DNA from 4 places in the Lysinibacillus sp. FSL L8-0312 genome. Region 4 is predicted to be linked to each of the others. Evidence: a T-box and tRNA genes for the amino acid it is inferred to sense, from the RefSeq annotation. Region 4 holds a T-box; the other regions hold tRNA genes.
The links. The T-box of region 4 lies ahead of proS (proline--tRNA ligase). A T-box ahead of a tRNA ligase gene usually reads a tRNA of that ligase, here a tRNA-Pro.

Region 1 (4,893 bases), 2.7 Mb from region 4:
TCGAGGTGGAAGTGTGGTGACATATGGAGCTGACGAATACTAATCGATCGAGGACTTAACCAAAACGTTTGAAACATTCAATGAACCGTTTATCCAGTTTTGAAAGAACAACTCTTTCAACTGAATAAGTGAAGTGATGATGGCAAAGAGGCCACACCCGTTCCCATACCGAACACGGAAGTTAAGCTCTTTAGCGCCGATGGTAGTTGGGGGCTTCCCCCTGTGAGAGTAGGACATCGCTTCGCTTATTTTTCGTGGAGGATTAGCTCAGCTGGGAGAGCATCTGCCTTACAAGCAGAGGGTCGGCGGTTCGAGCCCGTCATCCTCCACCATTATTTTTAAAACAGTATAGTATTATCGCGGGGTGGAGCAGTGGTAGCTCGTCGGGCTCATAACCCGAAGGTCGTTGGTTCAAATCCAGCCCCCGCAACCAAATGGTCCCGTGGTGTAGCGGTTAACATGCCTGCCTGTCACGCAGGAGATCGCCGGTTCGATCCCGGTCGGGACCGCCATTTTTTTTTTGCCGGTGTAGCTCAGTTGGTAGAGCAACTGACTTGTAATCAGTAGGTCGTGGGTTCGACTCCTATCGCCGGCACCATTCCCTTGGAGGGGTAGCGAAGTGGCTAAACGCGGCGGACTGTAAATCCGCTCCTTAGGGTTCGGCGGTTCGAATCCGTCCCCCTCCACCATTTTAGGGGCATAGTTCAACGGTAGAATAGAGGTCTCCAAAACCTTTGGTGTGGGTTCGATTCCTACTGCCCCTGCCAGGTATTGAGGTACTCGTTCATATACAGCTGTTATAATTTATATAGTGGCGATTGTGGCGAAGTGGTTAACGCATCGGATTGTGGTTCCGACATTCGTGGGTTCGATTCCCATCAGTCGCCCCATTTTCAAATTGGGGTATAGCCAAGCGGTAAGGCAACGGATTTTGATTCCGTCATGCCTAGGTTCGAATCCTAGTACCCCAGCCATTTTTCTTTTTTACGAGCCATTAGCTCAGTTGGTAGAGCATCTGACTTTTAATCAGAGGGTCGAAGGTTCGAGTCCTTCATGGCTCATCGTTTTTTAATGAATATTGCGCCCGTAGCTCAATTGGATAGAGCGTCTGACTACGGATCAGAAGGTTATGGGTTCGACTCCTGTCGGGCGCGCCAATAAATTTATGTTTTCGGAATGTAGCTCAGCTTGGTAGAGCACTTGGTTTGGGACCAAGGGGTCGTAGGTTCGAATCCTGTCATTCCGACCATTTTTTATGATAAATGGGGCCTTAGCTCAGCTGGGAGAGCGCCTGCCTTGCACGCAGGAGGTCAGCGGTTCGATCCCGCTAGGCTCCACCAGTTCAATATTTTTGGAGGTATACCCAAGTCTGGCTGAAGGGATCGGTCTTGAAAACCGACAGGCGGGTAACACCGCGCGGGGGTTCGAATCCCTCTACCTCCTCCATTTTGGGTCAGTAGCTCAGTTGGTAGAGCATTAGATTGAAGCTCTAAGTGTCGGCGGTTCGATTCCGTCCTGACCCACCATTATTTGCGGGTGTAGTTTAATGGTAAAACCTCAGCCTTCCAAGCTGATGTCGTGAGTTCGATTCTCATCACCCGCTCCAAAATGGGCCTATAGCTCAGCTGGTTAGAGCGCACGCCTGATAAGCGTGAGGTCGATGGTTCGAGTCCATTTAGGCCCATCATTATTCCGAAGTAGCTCAGTTGGTAGTAGCACCTGACTGTTAATCAGGTTGTCGCAGGTTCGAGTCCTGCCTTCGGAGCCACGGCCCGTTGGTCAAGTGGTTAAGACACCGCCCTTTCACGGCGGTAACACGGGTTCGAATCCCGTACGGGTCATCAAGCATGTAGCACAAATATTGTGTTACATGCTTTTTCTTTTATCAATAAATGATACATTAGTAAAGAGTGAAAGCTACGAATCCGCTATCAATGGTTCAGTAGCTTTTTTACATGACTAATATTTTGTTTCTCCTTTCTATAAGATGTCGCCCACCTCTTTTCCTTCTTCATTCACAATATCTTCTAATCATGATTCGATTCATTATAAATTTGAACAAACTATTTCATATATGCAATATGTATGTTTTTTTATAGCTATTTTCGTGGTGCTTGTCGTTTTGTTCCTCTAATATGAGGATAAGTGGAGGAATCGAAATGAATATACAGGAGATCCAGCAATTTTTAAGTTTATATCAGACAGAACAAGATGAATCAGAGCGTTGGTTAGCGAATAGATTACAACAGATTAAGAATGCAGGTGAGTACGACCCAACAACAGAGGAGCTAGCTTTTGGTGCACGGGTGGCGTGGCGTAATAGTAACAAATGTATTGGTCGTCTGTTTTGGCAATCATTGCATGTAGTAGATGCACGTGCCGTTTTAGATGAACAGGATATTTTTCAAAAACTACTGGAGCATATCGATTATGCAACAAATAGTGGAAAAATCCGTCCAACAATAACAGTATTTGCTTCGAACAGAGTGCGTATATGGAATCATCAGCTAATTCGTTATGCAGGCTATGAAACGGAAGCTGGCGTTATTGGTGATGCACATTCTATTGTTTTTACTAAAGTATGTGAATCGTTAGGTTGGAAAAGTGAGAGGACACCATTCGATGTGTTACCTCTTGTTATACAAGTAGATGAGCGAGCTCCGCAGCTGTTTACAATTCCTGTAGAATATATTTTAGAGGTGCCAATTCGTCATCCAGAGTCAGTGGATGTAGAGAAATTAGGAATGAAATGGTATGCTGTACCCATAATTTCAAGTATGCGTTTTCAAATGGCAGGCATTGATTTCCAAGCCGCACCCTTTAATGGCTGGTATATGGGGACAGAAATCGGTGCACGTAATTTAGCAGATCATGACCGTTATAATATGCTACCAGCTATTGCGGAGGTTTTTAATCTTGATACAACCAAGCAAGCTTCACTTTGGCGTGATCGTGCATTAGTGGAACTTAATATTGCTGTCCTTCATTCTTTTAAAGAACAAGGCGTGAGCATTGTCGATCATCATACAGCTGCTCAGCAGTTTAAATTGTTTGAAGAAGCAGAGGAATCAGCAGGACGAGACGTTACAGGCAACTGGACATGGCTAATCCCACCACTTTCGCCCGCAACGACTCATATTTTCCATAAACCTTATGTCAATATTTATCATACACCCAATTATTTTTATCAAAAACCATGCTATTAACTGATTGTGGAGAGGACGAAACGCTATGTTGAATGAGCAAATTCCGAGTATCCCGTGGTTACAATTGACGACACCTTATGGAAGAGGAACGGCTATCCCTCAGCTGATTGAACAGGAGCAATATATAGAGCTAGCTGAGTTAGTGGAGCATCAAGGTACACTATGGCAGGTCACACCATGGGCTTTGCTTGTCCTTCTAAAAAAGCTTGCTAGCAAAAATACCGGGGATGTCTCTGTACAAGAAGTAGAGCTTTATTTAGCTGTGGCACATGCAATTTCTGAAGATTATCTAGACCCATCATATTCAGTTCAAACTATGCAGGAGCTGTTAGATGTCAAATATTTATGGATGGATCACGAAGAGAATGATGAGCTGGAATGGGAGGAGGAAACGCCAAAGGGTTATGAGCAGAAAGCTTTTGTAAGCTATTATTATTTTAGTTATATACTCTTACAAGAGGCTGTTCCTATTTTTGCAGCAGTTATAGCTCACAACAAAGAAACAGCAGACCGTCTTACTGAACTGCTAACCTTACTACAGCAATTGGACAAATAAAACGTCTATACCTATATAGAAGTAAAGCAGATGGGAAATATGAGCAGTTATCCCATCTGCTTTATTTTAATGGACATATTCGTCTTTAGAAGCTCTCATTGAGCAAAAGAAAAGAATGGTCGCCACAGCTACAAAGAGCCAACCAGCAATATTCCAGCCACCAAATAAATCATGTAAGTAGCCAAAAAGAATAGGGCCAATGGCGGCAAATAAATAACCTAATGATTGTGCAAAGCCTGATAAATCTGCTGCCTCAAATGCCGTGCGTGTACGAAGTGTAAAGAACATCATCGCTAAGGCAAATGAAGAACCTCCTGCTAAACCTAAAAGAATCATCCACAGTACCCCAAGACTTGTCCACTCCATGACAACTCCAGTAAAGCCTATTAAATAGAAGAATGTAAACATCACTACAAGAGGTCTTTGAGAAGCCATTTTACTTGCAATGATAGGCACAGCCAATGCCATTGGTACTTGTGAAAATTGCATGATAGAAAACATCCAACCAGCTTTGTCAGGAGCCAATCCCTGGGCGATGTAGATTTCGGGAATCCAAGCAGCAGTCGTATAAAATAATAAAGACTGTAATCCCATTGCACCTGTGACAGCCCAAGTAACAGGTGACTTCCATAAGGGTGTACTCGTCATTTTAGAGGTAGTGGCTGGCTCAGGTTTATTTGATTTCAATTGAGGTATCCAAATTAAAATCGTTACGACCACTAGTACAAGTGCAATGGACAGCGCTCCTTGCCAGCCAAATGATGAATTGGCTATAGGATAGCTAATACCTGCGCCAAGCCCAGCCGTTAAGTTCATCGACATAGTGAAAAATGCCATTAATAAACCAACATGGTATGGAAATTTTAATTTTAATAATCCTGGAATCAGCACATTTCCAAATGATATGGCTATGCCGATGAGTACAGTACCAAATACAAGTAACCCCGTTGTACCAAGGGAACGTAGAACAATCCCCAAGGCTAATAAAATAGTGGATAAAAATAGTGTTAGCTCAAGCCCTAGTTTGCGTGCTACAACGGGCGCAAATGGTGAGATGGTAGCAAAAGCGAGCAATGGAATCGTTGTTAGAAAGCCTGCAAGTACATTAGAAATACCAAGATCGTCACGGAT
Region 2 (4,893 bases), 1.4 Mb from region 4:
GGAGATAGCTGGTTCTCTCCGAAATAGCTTTAGGGCTAGCCTCGTGATGAGAATACTGGAGGTAGAGCACTGTTTGGACTAGGGGGCCATCCCGGTTTACCGAATTCAGACAAACTCCGAATGCCAGATATTTATACACGGGAGTCAGACTGCGAGTGATAAGATCCGTAGTCAAAAGGGAAACAGCCCAGACCACCAGCTAAGGTCCCAAAGTAATCGTTAAGTGGAAAAGGATGTGGCGTTGCACAGACAACCAGGATGTTGGCTTAGAAGCAGCCATCATTTAAAGAGTGCGTAATAGCTCACTGGTCGAGTGACGCTGCGCCGAAAATGTATCGGGGCTAAACGATTCACCGAAGCTGTGGATTGACATCTACGATGTCAGTGGTAGGAGAGCGTTCTAAGTGCGTTGAAGTCAGACCGGAAGGACTGGTGGAGCGCTTAGAAGTGAGAATGCCGGTATGAGTAGCGAAAGACGGGTGAGAATCCCGTCCACCGTATGACTAAGGTTTCCTGAGGAAGGCTCGTCCGCTCAGGGTTAGTCGGGACCTAAGCCGAGGCCGATAGGCGTAGGCGATGGACAACAGGTTGATATTCCTGTACCACCTCCTCACCGTTTGAGAAATGGGGGGACGCAGTAGGATAGGGTAAGCGCGCTGTTGGTTATGCGCGTCCAAGCAGTAAGGCGTGTGTGTAGGCAAATCCGCACACTGTAACGTTGAGCTGTGATGGCGAGTCCGTATGGACGAAGTTCCTGATTTCACACTGCCAAGAAAAGCCTCTATCGAGGTGAGAGGTGCCCGTACCGCAAACCGACACAGGTAGTCGAGGAGAGAATCCTAAGGTGTGCGAGAGAACTCTCGTTAAGGAACTCGGCAAAATGACCCCGTAACTTCGGGAGAAGGGGTGCTCTTGAGCGTGCAAGCGCATGAGAGCCGCAGTGAATAGGCCCAGGCGACTGTTTAGCAAAAACACAGGTCTCTGCAAAACCGTAAGGTGACGTATAGGGGCTGACGCCTGCCCGGTGCTGGAAGGTTAAGAGGAGTGGTTAGCGCAAGCGAAGCTGCGAATTGAAGCCCCAGTAAACGGCGGCCGTAACTATAACGGTCCTAAGGTAGCGAAATTCCTTGTCGGGTAAGTTCCGACCCGCACGAAAGGCGTAACGATCTGGGCACTGTCTCAACGAGAGACTCGGTGAAATTATAGTACCTGTGAAGATGCAGGTTACCCGCGACAGGACGGAAAGACCCCGTGGAGCTTTACTGTAGCCTGATATTGAATTTTGGTACAACTTGTACAGGATAGGTAGGAGCCAGAGATCTCGGAGCGCCAGCTTCGAAGGAGGCGTCGGTGGGATACTACCCTGGTTGTATTGAAATTCTAACCCATGCCCCTTAGCGGGGCAGGAGACAGTGTCAGGCGGACAGTTTGACTGGGGCGGTCGCCTCCTAAAAGGTAACGGAGGCGCCCAAAGGTTCCCTCAGAATGGTTGGAAATCATTCGTAGAGTGTAAAGGCACAAGGGAGCTTGACTGCGAGACCTACAAGTCGAGCAGGGTCGAAAGACGGGCTTAGTGATCCGGTGGTTCCGCATGGAAGGGCCATCGCTCAACGGATAAAAGCTACCCCGGGGATAACAGGCTTATCTCCCCCAAGAGTCCACATCGACGGGGAGGTTTGGCACCTCGATGTCGGCTCATCGCATCCTGGGGCTGTAGTCGGTCCCAAGGGTTGGGCTGTTCGCCCATTAAAGCGGTACGCGAGCTGGGTTCAGAACGTCGTGAGACAGTTCGGTCCCTATCCGTCGTGGGCGTAGGAAATTTGAGAGGAGCTGTCCTTAGTACGAGAGGACCGGGATGGACACACCGCTGGTGTACCAGTTGTCTTGCCAAAGGCATCGCTGGGTAGCTATGTGTGGACGGGATAAGTGCTGAAAGCATCTAAGCATGAAGCCCCCCTCAAGATGAGATTTCCCATTACGCAAGTAAGTAAGATCCCTCAAAGACGATGAGGTAGATAGGTTCGAGGTGGAAGTGTGGTGACACATGGAGCTGACGAATACTAATCGATCGAGGACTTAACCAAAATGTTTGAACCATTCAATGAACCGTTTATCCAGTTTTGAAAGAACAAAACTTTCAATAAAAAAAGAGCTTCAAGACACAAGTAGAACAAGGAAGCAAACGAGTGATTGAAGGAGCGTACTTCTGTACGTGACTGATTGAACGAGAGCAGCTGACGCAGTAATACGCCGTGTATTGAAGGTCGACCATAGTCTAGTGATGATGGCAAAGAGGTCACACCCGTTCCCATACCGAACACGGAAGTTAAGCTCTTTAGCGCCGATGGTAGTTGGGGGCTTCCCCCTGTGAGAGTAGGACGTCGCTAGGCATAATACCCAGGAGGATTAGCTCAGCTGGGAGAGCATCTGCCTTACAAGCAGAGGGTCGGCGGTTCGAGCCCGTCATCCTCCACCATATGCCGGTTTAGCTCAGCAGGTAGAGCAACTGACTTGTAATCAGTAGGTCGTGGGTTCGATTCCTATAGCCGGCACCATTTTTTTAGAGCCATTAGCTCAGTTGGTAGAGCATCTGACTTTTAATCAGAGGGTCGAAGGTTCGAGTCCTTCATGGCTCACCATTTTTAAATAATAATAAGCGGGTGTGGCGGAATTGGCAGACGCACTAGACTTAGGATCTAGCGCCGCAAGGCGTGGGGGTTCGACTCCCTTCACCCGCACCATTATTTCATTGCCAGATAAAAAAACTTATGCACATGCGGAAGTAGTTCAGTGGTAGAACACCACCTTGCCAAGGTGGGGGTCGCGAGTTCGAACCTCGTCTTCCGCTCCAAATGTGCCGGGGTGGCGGAACTGGCAGACGCACAGGACTTAAAATCCTGCGGTAGGTGACTACCGTACCGGTTCGATTCCGGTCCTCGGCACCATTTTTAATGCGCCCGTAGCTCAATTGGATAGAGCGTCTGACTACGGATCAGAAGGTTATGGGTTCGACTCCTGTCGGGCGCGCCAAAAAGAACGGGAAGTAGCTCAGCTTGGTAGAGCACTTGGTTTGGGACCAAGGGGTCGCAGGTTCGAATCCTGTCTTCCCGACCATTTCCAAAGAAATTATGGGGCCTTAGCTCAGCTGGGAGAGCGCCTGCCTTGCACGCAGGAGGTCAGCGGTTCGATCCCGCTAGGCTCCACCATAATAAATTAACCAGTATAAAGATCCTGGCGGCGTAGCTCAGCTGGCTAGAGCGTACGGTTCATACCCGTAAGGTCGGGGGTTCGATCCCCTCTGCCGCCATCTTAAAGGACCTTTAGCTCAGTTGGTTAGAGCAGACGGCTCATAACCGTCCGGTCGCAGGTTCGAGTCCTGCAAGGTCCACCATTTATATATTGCAACGGAGGTATACCCAAGTCTGGCTGAAGGGATCGGTCTTGAAAACCGACAGGCGGGTAACACCGCGCGGGGGTTCGAATCCCTCTACCTCCTCCAGTTTTAAATCTTTATAAATGGTGCTTTAAAAACTCGAAACCGTATAAAATTATCGCGGGGTGGAGCAGTGGTAGCTCGTCGGGCTCATAACCCGAAGGTCGTTGGTTCAAATCCGGCCCCCGCAACCAAATGGTCCCGTGGTGTAGCGGTTAACATGCCTGCCTGTCACGCAGGAGATCGCCGGTTCGATCCCGGTCGGGACCGCCATTATTTTCATAAGAAGATATGAAAAGCAAAAGAAAATAAGCTTAGCATGGACGAAATGGGTCAGTAGCTCAGTTGGTAGAGCATTAGATTGAAGCTCTAAGTGTCGGCGGTTCGATTCCGTCCTGACCCACCATTTATGCGGGTGTAGTTTAATGGTAAAACCTCAGCCTTCCAAGCTGATGTCGTGGGTTCGATTCCCATCACCCGCTCCAAGGGCCTATAGCTCAGCTGGTTAGAGCGCACGCCTGATAAGCGTGAGGTCGATGGTTCGAGTCCATTTAGGCCCATCATTATTCCGAAGTAGCTCAGTTGGTAGTAGCACCTGACTGTTAATCAGGTTGTCGCAGGTTCGAGTCCTGCCTTCGGAGCCATTTTTATGTGGGGAAGTACTCAAGAGGCTGAAGAGGCGCCCCTGCTAAGGGTGTAGGTCGGGTAACCGGCGCGAGGGTTCAAATCCCTCCTTCTCCGCCATTGGCCCGTTGGTCAAGTGGTTAAGACACCGCCCTTTCACGGCGGTAACACGGGTTCGAATCCCGTACGGGTCATACTAAAAAACAGTAGATGCACACGCATCTACTGTTTTTTCATATTCATAGATATAAATATTACTCTTGATTCAATGCATTTTCATCCATATAAACTACTTCCCAGATATGCCCATCTACATCCTGAAATCCCCAGCCATACATAAACCCATGATCTTGGGGTTCACTATAAGATTTACCACCGGAGACCAGTGCCTTATTTACTAATTGATCTACTTGCTCTCGATTTTCAGCAGATAGACATAAAATTGCTTCTGCAGACGTAGCAGTATTTGTAATTTCCTTCTTACTAAACCCTTTGAATCGTTCTTCCACCATCATTAATGCGAAGATATTTTCACTAATAATCATTGAGGCTGTAGTCTCATCGCTAAATTGTTGATTGAACTCAAAGCCTAGTTCCTTAAAGAAGTTGATGGATTTGTTTAGATCTTTCACTGGTAAATTGATAAAAATATTTTTCGATTGAAAAGCCATTTATTTTCACCTCCAAATCGACAGTAGCATAGAGCATAAAGCCATGTCAATTTTAGCAATAGATGGATATTCTTTGATTGGATCGATGATGATGCATTTGAAAATGGCAGTTGTTTAAGCTATTCAAAATAGATGTTATATGAACATAAAAAGCAGAGACGTTTT
Region 3 (4,893 bases), 1.4 Mb from region 4:
GGAGTCTATTGGCAACATACTGCGCAATTGCATAAACTCCGCCTAATACTTTAAATGCGTTTAAGCCAAATCGATAGGATTCGTCTTTTACCAAAATTTTTTCTACACCCATCCATGAAGCAAGTGAATCAAGATGATGGAGAGGTGTCTTTTCAAATTGCTCATATGTACGTAGAAATTGCCCCACTTTCTTTACTTGTTCCAATGTAAAATATGGCAGTAAAGCTGTTCCGTCATTTGCTTTATCCAGCTGATTGTGCACCCACTTTAATTTTTCATTCATTCCTATCCCTCCTTTATCATTAGCTTAGTCCATCTAGCTTCAAAATACAAAATTATACAATACAGAACTTACATTTGTCTAAGTTCCTTGTTATGCGTTTATGATCCCCTACGGAAAAGGGAGAAAAATTTCTTAACTTCCTATATAATTAACAAGCCTTCACAGATTCGATGTTCTGTGAAGGCTTCATTTTTATAGTAACTATGTTATCAAATCAATTAAAAAGTGCAGTAGATGTAATTCATCTACTGCACTTAGTATGACCCGTACGGGATTCGAACCCGTGTTACCGCCGTGAAAGGGCGGTGTCTTAACCACTTGACCAACGGGCCAATGGCGGAGAAGGAGGGATTTGAACCCTCGCGCCGGTTACCCGACCTACACCCTTAGCAGGGGCGCCTCTTCAGCCTCTTGAGTACTTCCCCACATAAAAATGGCTCCGAAGGCAGGACTCGAACCTGCGACAACCTGATTAACAGTCAGGTGCTACTACCAACTGAGCTACTTCGGAATAATGATGGGCCTAAATGGACTCGAACCATCGACCTCACGCTTATCAGGCGTGCGCTCTAACCAGCTGAGCTATAGGCCCTTGGAGCGGGTGATGGGAATCGAACCCACGACATCAGCTTGGAAGGCTGAGGTTTTACCATTAAACTACACCCGCATAAATGGTGGGTCAGGACGGAATCGAACCGCCGACACTTAGAGCTTCAATCTAATGCTCTACCAACTGAGCTACTGACCCATTTCGTCCATGCTAAGCTTATTTTCTTTTGCTTTTCATATCTTCTTATGAAAATAATGGCGGTCCCGACCGGGATCGAACCGGCGATCTCCTGCGTGACAGGCAGGCATGTTAACCGCTACACCACGGGACCATTTGGTTGCGGGGGCCGGATTTGAACCAACGACCTTCGGGTTATGAGCCCGACGAGCTACCACTGCTCCACCCCGCGATAATTTTATACGGTTTCGAGTTTTTAAAGCACCATTTATAAAGATTTAAAACTGGAGGAGGTAGAGGGATTCGAACCCCCGCGCGGTGTTACCCGCCTGTCGGTTTTCAAGACCGATCCCTTCAGCCAGACTTGGGTATACCTCCGTTGCAATATATAAATGGTGGACCTTGCAGGACTCGAACCTGCGACCGGACGGTTATGAGCCGTCTGCTCTAACCAACTGAGCTAAAGGTCCTTTAAGATGGCGGCAGAGGGGATCGAACCCCCGACCTTACGGGTATGAACCGTACGCTCTAGCCAGCTGAGCTACGCCGCCAGGATCTTTATACTGGTTAATTTATTATGGTGGAGCCTAGCGGGATCGAACCGCTGACCTCCTGCGTGCAAGGCAGGCGCTCTCCCAGCTGAGCTAAGGCCCCATAATTTCTTTGGAAATGGTCGGGAAGACAGGATTCGAACCTGCGACCCCTTGGTCCCAAACCAAGTGCTCTACCAAGCTGAGCTACTTCCCGTTCTTTTTGGCGCGCCCGACAGGAGTCGAACCCATAACCTTCTGATCCGTAGTCAGACGCTCTATCCAATTGAGCTACGGGCGCATTAAAAATGGTGCCGAGGACCGGAATCGAACCGGTACGGTAGTCACCTACCGCAGGATTTTAAGTCCTGTGCGTCTGCCAGTTCCGCCACCCCGGCACATTTGGAGCGGAAGACGAGGTTCGAACTCGCGACCCCCACCTTGGCAAGGTGGTGTTCTACCACTGAACTACTTCCGCATGTGCATAAGTTTTTTTATCTGGCAATGAAATAATGGTGCGGGTGAAGGGAGTCGAACCCCCACGCCTTGCGGCGCTAGATCCTAAGTCTAGTGCGTCTGCCAATTCCGCCACACCCGCTTATTATTATTTAAAAATGGTGAGCCATGAAGGACTCGAACCTTCGACCCTCTGATTAAAAGTCAGATGCTCTACCAACTGAGCTAATGGCTCTAAAAAAATGGTGCCGGCTATAGGAATCGAACCCACGACCTACTGATTACAAGTCAGTTGCTCTACCTGCTGAGCTAAACCGGCATATGGTGGAGGATGACGGGCTCGAACCGCCGACCCTCTGCTTGTAAGGCAGATGCTCTCCCAGCTGAGCTAATCCTCCTGGGTATTATGCCTAGCGACGTCCTACTCTCACAGGGGGAAGCCCCCAACTACCATCGGCGCTAAAGAGCTTAACTTCCGTGTTCGGTATGGGAACGGGTGTGACCTCTTTGCCATCATCACTAGACTTGCACATGGATGTGCTGGCTTCTGCGTTCTTAGCAGAAGTTTCTTTATGTATCTTGTTTTGAAGTTGTTTACCTGTCCTTCAAGACAAGAATTATTGTATAACGTTTTCTCACATTGTGCAATACTTTTTTATAAAAAAAAGAAATTATTACTTTTTGAAGTTATTTTTGCTAAGTAAGAGAAAATATTGCCCTGCAAAATATTATAACAATTGTTGTTTCAAAAGAAAACAATTATTTTATTTCACCTATTTTCTTAGCTTATAATCTATTTCTAAACAAGGAAAGGGTATAGAAAACCCTTCACTTGTTGTTTCATTAAATAGTTAAAAGCTCTTGTTTCAATCTTAGAATTTCTTCAAATGTAGTGGAAGCTCCAAAAGATAGTCTAAAAAATTGGCGTGCTGCTTCCAAAGAGTAACCCATTGATAAAATGGCTTTCGTTCCAGATTCACTATGAATATCACATGCACTACCCGTCGAAATACAGATTCCTGCCTCATTTAACTTTAAAAGAACATATTGTCCCTCTATTTTATCCATCATTACGCCACAAATAGTAGGCAATTGTTGGTTACATTCTATTAATTGGCATGTTTCAGGCAAATTGTTTTTCAAAAATCTTCTTAAAGTCTCATAATGTTGTCTTTCATATTGATAGTTTTCAATTGCTGCCGCAAAGGCTACAATTGCTGGTGTATCTAATGTGCCGCCTCTTAAACCCCTCTCATGAGTCACACCCGGTGTTAAGGCAGGTACTCGGAGCGCAGGATTCAGATAGACAGCACCACACCCCTTTGGTCCACCTATTTTATGAGCTGAGATTGTGATGGCATCTACTCCACTTGGTATAGCAAGCTTCCCAAATGATTGTACACAGTCAATATGGCTGAAAACATCAGATTTTTTAGCCATCTCTATTATTTTCTCTACAGGCTGAATAGCACCAATTTCAGAATTGACATGTTGAATTGTAATCAAAGCCGTATCTTTGCGGATTGCTTGCTGTAATTGTTCAAGGTCAATCCATCCATCCATCTGTAAAGGCAATTTTGTCACTATAAAACCCATTTTCTCAAGCGTATTCAACGCTGCATGCACAGACGTATGCTCAGCTTGAGATGAAATAATGTGTTTTCCTTTTTTAGAGGCCAGCGCTAATGACAAGATAGCCAGGATATTTCCTTCTGTCCCGCTCCCTGTAAAAATAATACCGTCACTATTTACGCCTAAAGCATTGGCTACAACCTCTCTTGATTGCTGGACAAAATAATAGGCTTGTCCTCCTAAATCATGAAGACTTGCACTATTTCCATAATACCGCTGTGCTACCTCTACATAAGCTGCAAGAGCCTCCTTCGTCATCGGTGATGTCGCAGCATAATCCATATAAATCATTGTCTTCTCCCTCTCTAGTTCATCAAGTCTTGTTTTCTTTTTTATTTTATGTAAAGATAAGTGTCAAGACAACTGTAAAGAGGGTATAACTATGGATGTAAAGGCAGATGTCCTTATAATCGGCAGTGGAATTGCTGCACTTCAAGCTGCTTTACTGCTCGAAGAACATTTTCAAGTACAAATTGTTACAAAATCATCTCTTTATATGAGTAGTTCTTATCGTGCACAAGGTGGCATCGCTGCTGTTACAAGTGAGAAAGATCATATTGAACACCACATTGCTGATACATTGAAAGCTGGAGAATATCATCACGAGAAAAAACATGTTACTACACTCATAGAAGATGGCACTAAAATCATGCAGAAATATTTAAAGACTGGTCTCCCTATCGATCGTCATGTTGATGGAAAACCGGCTCTAGGACTCGAAGGGGCACATAGTCATCATCGTATTCTACATGCAGGTGGTGATCGTACTGGTCAAATTTTCATAGATTACTTACTTCATAAACTTTCGCCTAAAACAAAGGTGAATTGCTATGAAATGGCTTATGAGCTTTTACGGAATACAGATGGTGACTGCATAGGCGCACTTACCAAAGGACAAAAAGGCATTACACGCTATTTGGCCCATCATGTCATTTTAGCGACAGGTGGTGCAGGTGCACTCTATTCAAGCACATCTAATTATCCAACCAATACAGGTGACGGCATCGCGTTAGCATTTCGCGCAGGTGCTGCCATCAGTGATATGGAATTTATGCAGTTCCACCCTAGTCTGCTTTGGTGTGAAAATGAGGCGAAGGGATTAGTTTCCGAAGCTGTTCGAGGTGCTGGTGGCATCTTTGTCGATGCACAGCGTCAGCCCATTATGACAGGCTTACATGCCCAACTTGACTTAGCACCAAGACATATTACGGCACTTGCACTTTTTAAAAAACGTGCTGCTGGTGAGGAGACGTTTATTGATATTA
Region 4 (4,893 bases):
TAGAGCCAATTTCTTTCCGCTATTATGTATTACAGTTATCACAGCAACAACTGTCTGCTTATAACATGCAAGCAAAACAATTAGGCATTTAAAGGACGTGGTTATGACGGAAGCCGACGTGAATATTTTATGAAAAGCCCAGCCATACTAAATACAATGGTTTGGGCTTTTGTGATTTATAAAAGAAATTTCAGATAATTTATTGACAAGCATTACACTCTGTTATATATTTTTAGAAAATAATAATACTGTTATATAACAAAAATAAAAAAACACATTTAGTAGCAATCATGAAAGGAAGTTAGAAGGGTGACAGATTATCGAGAGGGTTATGAATTTTACCGCCAAGTATGTGAGGAGCACGGACTCGAGCCTATTAATTTTCACTATTATATTTTAAATTTATCGCAAGAGCAGTTACATGCATATAACCAATATGCAAAATCATCAGAAGAGTCAATCGAATATGAGGTTTCTTAACTTGTAAAATACCTTATTACCTCTGTGGGTTCGTAAGGTATTTTTGCTTTCACAAAAAATTTACATAGCTGCATTCTCTTTATCTAGCATAATTGAAATTTGTATTTAATAGATAAATAGCCTAAAGAAAGCACTTTCAATAGTACAAAAGTATCAAAAAACTTTACGATTAGGTAAATTTAGGGTGTTTATAACCGCTATTTTTTGGCTATTTTCTCATAAATCCTCAAATAGGGCTTTAGATGTTTTTGATATTTGGGTTGAATTAACTGCTTTTCTAAGACTATAATATAATTACATAAAAAAGGGCGATATACCACAACTTTATACCTCGCTGTAAGATAAAGCAAAAGTACCAAACCCTTCATATTTTAATGAACGGAGAATGAAAATGATGAATATCACGCCTAATAGCATTAATCAAATGAACTATAGTCTAAAAGAATTACAAGATATCTTTTCCGCCATGAATAGTTCCATCATTGTAGCGATTACCGATCGTACCGGGAAAATTACGTTTGTTAATGATCATTTTTGCAAAATTTCGAAGTATACGCGTGAAGAATTATTAGGTCAAGATCACCGTTTACTTAACTCAGGCTTCCATCCTAAATCTTTCTTTAGAGAGATGTGGAGAACAATAGGTAATGGTGATATGTGGAATGGCGAGGTGTGCAATCGTGCGAAAGATGGCAGTTTATATTGGGTAAAGACAACGATTTTCCCATTCCTTGATGAAAAGGGAAAGCCTTATCAATATATCGCCATTCGCGTCGATATTACAGCGCAAAAGGACATAAAAAAAATTACCCATATTGCCTATCACGATGAATTAACAGGACTGCCAAATCGTCGTAAACTAGAACAGCGTTTAGAAAATGAATTCCATCAATCTCGACGTACAGGAGATAAATTTGCGTTATTTTTCATTGATGTGAATCGATTCAAACACATTAACGACGGGCTTGGTCATATTATCGGCGATATGTTTTTAGTGGAAATGTCGAATCGTCTACGAAATGTTGATTATACATCTAATTCATTCTATCGCCACAATAGTGATGAATTTGTCATGATTTTAAATGACGTCAGTCGCATTGACGAAATGGCCAAAGAAATCATTAATGTCTTCAATGAAAGTTTCATCGTCGATACCTATGAATTTTATGCAAGCATCAGTATCGGCATTAGTATATTCCCAGATCATGCAAACTCTGTAGAAGAATTATTGAAAAATGCGGATATTGCCATGTATGCAGCAAAATCTACGCGTGGAAATCAGTACCGTTTATACCGTGACAATATGGATGAAGCCAACGATAAATGGCTTCTATTAGAAACAAAATTACACCAAGCATTAAAACAGGACCGCTTAGAATTACATTACCAGCCTAAAATTGATTTAAAAACAGATACGGTCATTGGCATGGAAGCCTTGCTACGCTGGTATGATCCTGAATTAGGTCATATTCCACCAGATCGTTTTATTCCATTTGCAGAAGAATGTGGGCTTATTAATGATATCGGTGTTTGGGTATTACATAAAGCCTGTGCTCAAGCTCGTTTTTGGAATGAAGCACATAATTTAACATTGCGCGTAGCCGTCAATATTTCTCCGATTCATATTAGTACAAGTAGCTTTGTGGACATGGTGTGTGAAGTCATTGCAGAAACAGGCATTGACCCACACTTATTAGAAATTGAAATTACGGAAATGAGTATGCTTGATTATACGGAAGATTTAATTGATACCATCAAGCAATTACGGGCATTGGGCATTACGATTTCATTAGACGATTTCGGGACAGGCTATTCATCGTTAAACTACTTAAAAAAATTCCCTGTGGATGTCCTTAAAATTGACCGTGCCTTTGTCCGTGACATTGTGCCTGAAAAATCAGGGATTGCGATGATTTCAGCTATGATTTCCTTAGCACATGCTTTAAATCTTCAAGTAGTTGCTGAAGGTGTCGAGGAAGAAGCTGAATTGAACGTACTTCGTGAGCATGGCTGTGAGTATGTGCAGGGTTATTATTTCAGTAAGCCATTGTCTGTAGATGATTTTACAGATTTAATCGTTAATTCTGTGACAAAATAGACCAGTTATGAATTGCTATTCCTGAATGATTTTGCTAAAGTAGGATAAAGCCAAACAGTTCAGACAATATTCAATTTGATGATGTGGCCAAGTAAGTAAGAATTGTGAGACAGAAAATATAGCAATTGCTGAGAGCTATATCACCGCTTCTTTACTGAACACCTACCACGGAGATGTTATGCAAACATAACCGAGTCGTTTTCGTTACCAAACGTGAGAGGGTTTTAAGTTCTACTTAAAGCTAAATCAAGGTGGTACCACGTCTATCCAGCACAAAGACGTCCTTATTCAGAGGACAGCTTTGTGCTTTTTTCATTCAGCTTGATAGTAACAGCTCGCTGAAACAAGCTAAACGCCCTGGTAGATGGCACTGTTTTTCTTACACCAAGGCAACAATGATTTAACAAAAATTGGAGGAGATCACATGTCAAAACAATTAGAAGATTTTTCGAAATGGTATATTGAGACTATCCAAAAAGCCGATTTAATGGATTATACACCTGTTCGTGGCTGTATTGCCTTTAAACCTGATGGCTATGAGATTTGGGAGCATATTCAAGAGGAAATGGATCGTCGCTTTAAAGAGACAGGGCATCGTAATGCTTATTTCCCAATGCTTATTCCTGAATCTTTCTTCCAAAAAGAAAAGGATCATATCGAAGGATTCTCACCTGAGCTACCTTGGGTAACAGAGGCAGCAGGGGAACAATTAGAAGAACGTCTGGCACTACGTCCAACGTCTGAAACGATGATTGGCCATCTTTACTCCAATTGGATTAAAAGCTACCGTGACCTACCCGTTTTGATTAATCAATGGGCAAACGTCTTCCGTTGGGAAAAGAAAACTCTTCCTTTTATTCGCACATCTGAATTTTTATGGCAAGAAGGACATACAGCGCACGTCGATGAAGAGGATGCTCGTCAAGAAACGATGCAAATGCTTGAAATCTATAAAGAAGTTGTAGAACAAGTACTAGCAATTCCAGTCTATGACGGACAAAAAACACCTTCTGAACGTTTTGCAGGTGCTGTCGATACGTATTCGATTGAGGCGATGATGAAAAATGGCAAGGCTGTGCAAGCTGGTACATCTCATTATTTAGGTACGAAATTTGCAGAAGCCTTTAACATTAAGTATTTAAATAAAGCGAACCAGCATGAGTATGTACACACAACATCTTGGGGTACATCTACGCGCTTAATCGGCTCGGTAATTATGGTGCATGGTGATGAGCAGGGGCTTGTTTTACCTCCTCGCATCGCGCCAACTCAAGTTGTTTTAATTCCAGTGGGACCATGGAAAAAGAACCCTCAAATTATGGAGCATTTAGATGAAATTTTTGTCGCTTTAAAAGCGAAGGGCATTCGCGTACGCCTTGACGATTCGGACCAATCACCAGGCTTTAAGTTCAATGAATGGGAGCTAAAAGGGGTGCCAGTTCGCATTGAATTAGGACCTCGTGATCTTGACAACAATCAAGCTTTACTTAAAGCCCGTGATGAAGAGGAAAAACGAACAATTGATTTAGCTACGATTATCACAGCCATTGAAGAAGAATTAACAACCATGCAAGCGCGCTTACTCGAAAAAGCACGTCAGTTCCGTGAAGCAAACACACATACAATGATTGATTCATTACCACAATTACAACAGCATATTGAAGCAGCCAAAGCAAACGGTACAATTCCTGGCTGGGTACTAGCTGGTTGGTGTGGAGAAGATGCATGCGAGGAAAAAGTGAAGGAAGAAACAAAATATACATCTCGTAATATGCCGTTTAATCCACCAACAACAAAAACAACATGTATTGGCTGTGGAAATGAAGCTAAACATACGGTTTGGTTTGCACAAGCCTATTAATAACGACTACAACAGCCTCCTATTTAATTAGGAGGCTGTTGTTATGAGGTGGTGATCGATTACATCCTTTGCTTTCGGGAAGTAGTCCAATTTTAAGCTTTCGCCATCCATCTGTCTGATCAGTTAAAAAGACTGCCGTTACGCCCCCATTAGGATATTTAAAATAGTCCTGATAACCTGATAATATCGTTAAAAACTGAAGATTGTTTGCATGCAATTCTGTCTTTTCATACAGCTCTCACTTCGCTGTTTCTTCAAGGGTTTCCCCTAGTTCCATTGCTCCTCCAGGTAATCCCCACATTTCGATATCAGCACGAAATTGAAGTAGAACTTCTCTCGTTTGATTTAAGACAATTACTGTAGAACCTACTAAAATAACAGGCATTGTCCCAATTAGTTGTCTTAATTATGGTTACATAATCACTCATAGCGATAGCGCCCCTCCAACATAGTT

Region 1: it has a tRNA-Pro gene. The T-box ahead of proS (proline--tRNA ligase) is inferred to sense a tRNA for this amino acid. The anticodon was not compared.
Region 2: it has a tRNA-Pro gene. The T-box ahead of proS (proline--tRNA ligase) is inferred to sense a tRNA for this amino acid. The anticodon was not compared.
Region 3: it has a tRNA-Pro gene. The T-box ahead of proS (proline--tRNA ligase) is inferred to sense a tRNA for this amino acid. The anticodon was not compared.

The regions. Positions count from the first base shown of each region.
Region 1 covers NZ_JBBOOV010000001.1:3,470,771-3,475,663, forward strand. The annotation lists rRNA gene MHI22_RS17405 (23S ribosomal RNA) at 1-63, shown strand, start outside; rRNA gene rrf (5S ribosomal RNA) at 130-245, shown strand; tRNA gene MHI22_RS17415 (tRNA-Val) at 257-332, shown strand; tRNA gene MHI22_RS17420 (tRNA-Met) at 359-433, shown strand; tRNA gene MHI22_RS17425 (tRNA-Asp) at 437-512, shown strand; tRNA gene MHI22_RS17430 (tRNA-Thr) at 523-598, shown strand; tRNA gene MHI22_RS17435 (tRNA-Tyr) at 606-689, shown strand; tRNA gene MHI22_RS17440 (tRNA-Trp) at 694-767, shown strand; tRNA gene MHI22_RS17445 (tRNA-His) at 815-890, shown strand; tRNA gene MHI22_RS17450 (tRNA-Gln) at 900-974, shown strand; tRNA gene MHI22_RS17455 (tRNA-Lys) at 989-1,061, shown strand; tRNA gene MHI22_RS17460 (tRNA-Arg) at 1,081-1,157, shown strand; tRNA gene MHI22_RS17465 (tRNA-Pro) at 1,173-1,249, shown strand; tRNA gene MHI22_RS17470 (tRNA-Ala) at 1,265-1,340, shown strand; tRNA gene MHI22_RS17475 (tRNA-Ser) at 1,354-1,446, shown strand; tRNA gene MHI22_RS17480 (tRNA-Phe) at 1,451-1,526, shown strand; tRNA gene MHI22_RS17485 (tRNA-Gly) at 1,533-1,606, shown strand; tRNA gene MHI22_RS17490 (tRNA-Ile) at 1,611-1,684, shown strand; tRNA gene MHI22_RS17495 (tRNA-Asn) at 1,692-1,768, shown strand; tRNA gene MHI22_RS17500 (tRNA-Glu) at 1,770-1,841, shown strand; gene MHI22_RS17505 (nitric oxide synthase oxygenase) at 2,160-3,206, shown strand; gene MHI22_RS17510 (hypothetical protein) at 3,232-3,762, shown strand; gene MHI22_RS17515 (CynX/NimT family MFS transporter) at 3,829-4,893, opposite strand, start outside.
Region 2 covers NZ_JBBOOV010000001.1:2,156,845-2,161,737, reverse strand. The annotation lists rRNA gene MHI22_RS10955 (23S ribosomal RNA) at 1-2,084, shown strand, start outside; rRNA gene rrf (5S ribosomal RNA) at 2,275-2,390, shown strand; tRNA gene MHI22_RS10945 (tRNA-Val) at 2,401-2,476, shown strand; tRNA gene MHI22_RS10940 (tRNA-Thr) at 2,480-2,555, shown strand; tRNA gene MHI22_RS10935 (tRNA-Lys) at 2,564-2,639, shown strand; tRNA gene MHI22_RS10930 (tRNA-Leu) at 2,657-2,741, shown strand; tRNA gene MHI22_RS10925 (tRNA-Gly) at 2,777-2,851, shown strand; tRNA gene MHI22_RS10920 (tRNA-Leu) at 2,857-2,945, shown strand; tRNA gene MHI22_RS10915 (tRNA-Arg) at 2,954-3,030, shown strand; tRNA gene MHI22_RS10910 (tRNA-Pro) at 3,038-3,114, shown strand; tRNA gene MHI22_RS10905 (tRNA-Ala) at 3,131-3,206, shown strand; tRNA gene MHI22_RS10900 (tRNA-Met) at 3,234-3,307, shown strand; tRNA gene MHI22_RS10895 (tRNA-Ile) at 3,315-3,391, shown strand; tRNA gene MHI22_RS10890 (tRNA-Ser) at 3,407-3,499, shown strand; tRNA gene MHI22_RS10885 (tRNA-Met) at 3,553-3,627, shown strand; tRNA gene MHI22_RS10880 (tRNA-Asp) at 3,631-3,706, shown strand; tRNA gene MHI22_RS10875 (tRNA-Phe) at 3,764-3,839, shown strand; tRNA gene MHI22_RS10870 (tRNA-Gly) at 3,845-3,918, shown strand; tRNA gene MHI22_RS10865 (tRNA-Ile) at 3,920-3,993, shown strand; tRNA gene MHI22_RS10860 (tRNA-Asn) at 4,001-4,077, shown strand; tRNA gene MHI22_RS10855 (tRNA-Ser) at 4,087-4,177, shown strand; tRNA gene MHI22_RS10850 (tRNA-Glu) at 4,180-4,251, shown strand; gene MHI22_RS10845 (VOC family protein) at 4,312-4,728, opposite strand.
Region 3 covers NZ_JBBOOV010000001.1:2,149,309-2,154,201, forward strand. The annotation lists gene MHI22_RS10715 (diaminopropionate ammonia-lyase) at 1-283, opposite strand, end outside; tRNA gene MHI22_RS10720 (tRNA-Glu) at 544-615, opposite strand; tRNA gene MHI22_RS10725 (tRNA-Ser) at 618-708, opposite strand; tRNA gene MHI22_RS10730 (tRNA-Asn) at 718-794, opposite strand; tRNA gene MHI22_RS10735 (tRNA-Ile) at 802-875, opposite strand; tRNA gene MHI22_RS10740 (tRNA-Gly) at 877-950, opposite strand; tRNA gene MHI22_RS10745 (tRNA-Phe) at 956-1,031, opposite strand; tRNA gene MHI22_RS10750 (tRNA-Asp) at 1,089-1,164, opposite strand; tRNA gene MHI22_RS10755 (tRNA-Met) at 1,168-1,242, opposite strand; tRNA gene MHI22_RS10760 (tRNA-Ser) at 1,296-1,388, opposite strand; tRNA gene MHI22_RS10765 (tRNA-Ile) at 1,404-1,480, opposite strand; tRNA gene MHI22_RS10770 (tRNA-Met) at 1,488-1,561, opposite strand; tRNA gene MHI22_RS10775 (tRNA-Ala) at 1,589-1,664, opposite strand; tRNA gene MHI22_RS10780 (tRNA-Pro) at 1,681-1,757, opposite strand; tRNA gene MHI22_RS10785 (tRNA-Arg) at 1,765-1,841, opposite strand; tRNA gene MHI22_RS10790 (tRNA-Leu) at 1,850-1,938, opposite strand; tRNA gene MHI22_RS10795 (tRNA-Gly) at 1,944-2,018, opposite strand; tRNA gene MHI22_RS10800 (tRNA-Leu) at 2,054-2,138, opposite strand; tRNA gene MHI22_RS10805 (tRNA-Lys) at 2,156-2,231, opposite strand; tRNA gene MHI22_RS10810 (tRNA-Thr) at 2,240-2,315, opposite strand; tRNA gene MHI22_RS10815 (tRNA-Val) at 2,319-2,394, opposite strand; rRNA gene rrf (5S ribosomal RNA) at 2,405-2,520, opposite strand; gene MHI22_RS10825 (cysteine desulfurase family protein) at 2,840-3,910, opposite strand; gene nadB (L-aspartate oxidase) at 4,011-4,893, shown strand, end outside.
Region 4 covers NZ_JBBOOV010000001.1:780,796-785,688, forward strand. The annotation lists gene MHI22_RS04095 (hypothetical protein) at 1-92, shown strand, start outside; gene MHI22_RS04100 (hypothetical protein) at 310-480, shown strand; gene MHI22_RS04105 (putative bifunctional diguanylate cyclase/phosphodiesterase) at 872-2,578, shown strand; T-box leader at 2,648-2,867, shown strand; gene proS (proline--tRNA ligase) at 3,003-4,439, shown strand; gene MHI22_RS23365 (NUDIX domain-containing protein) at 4,678-4,824, opposite strand.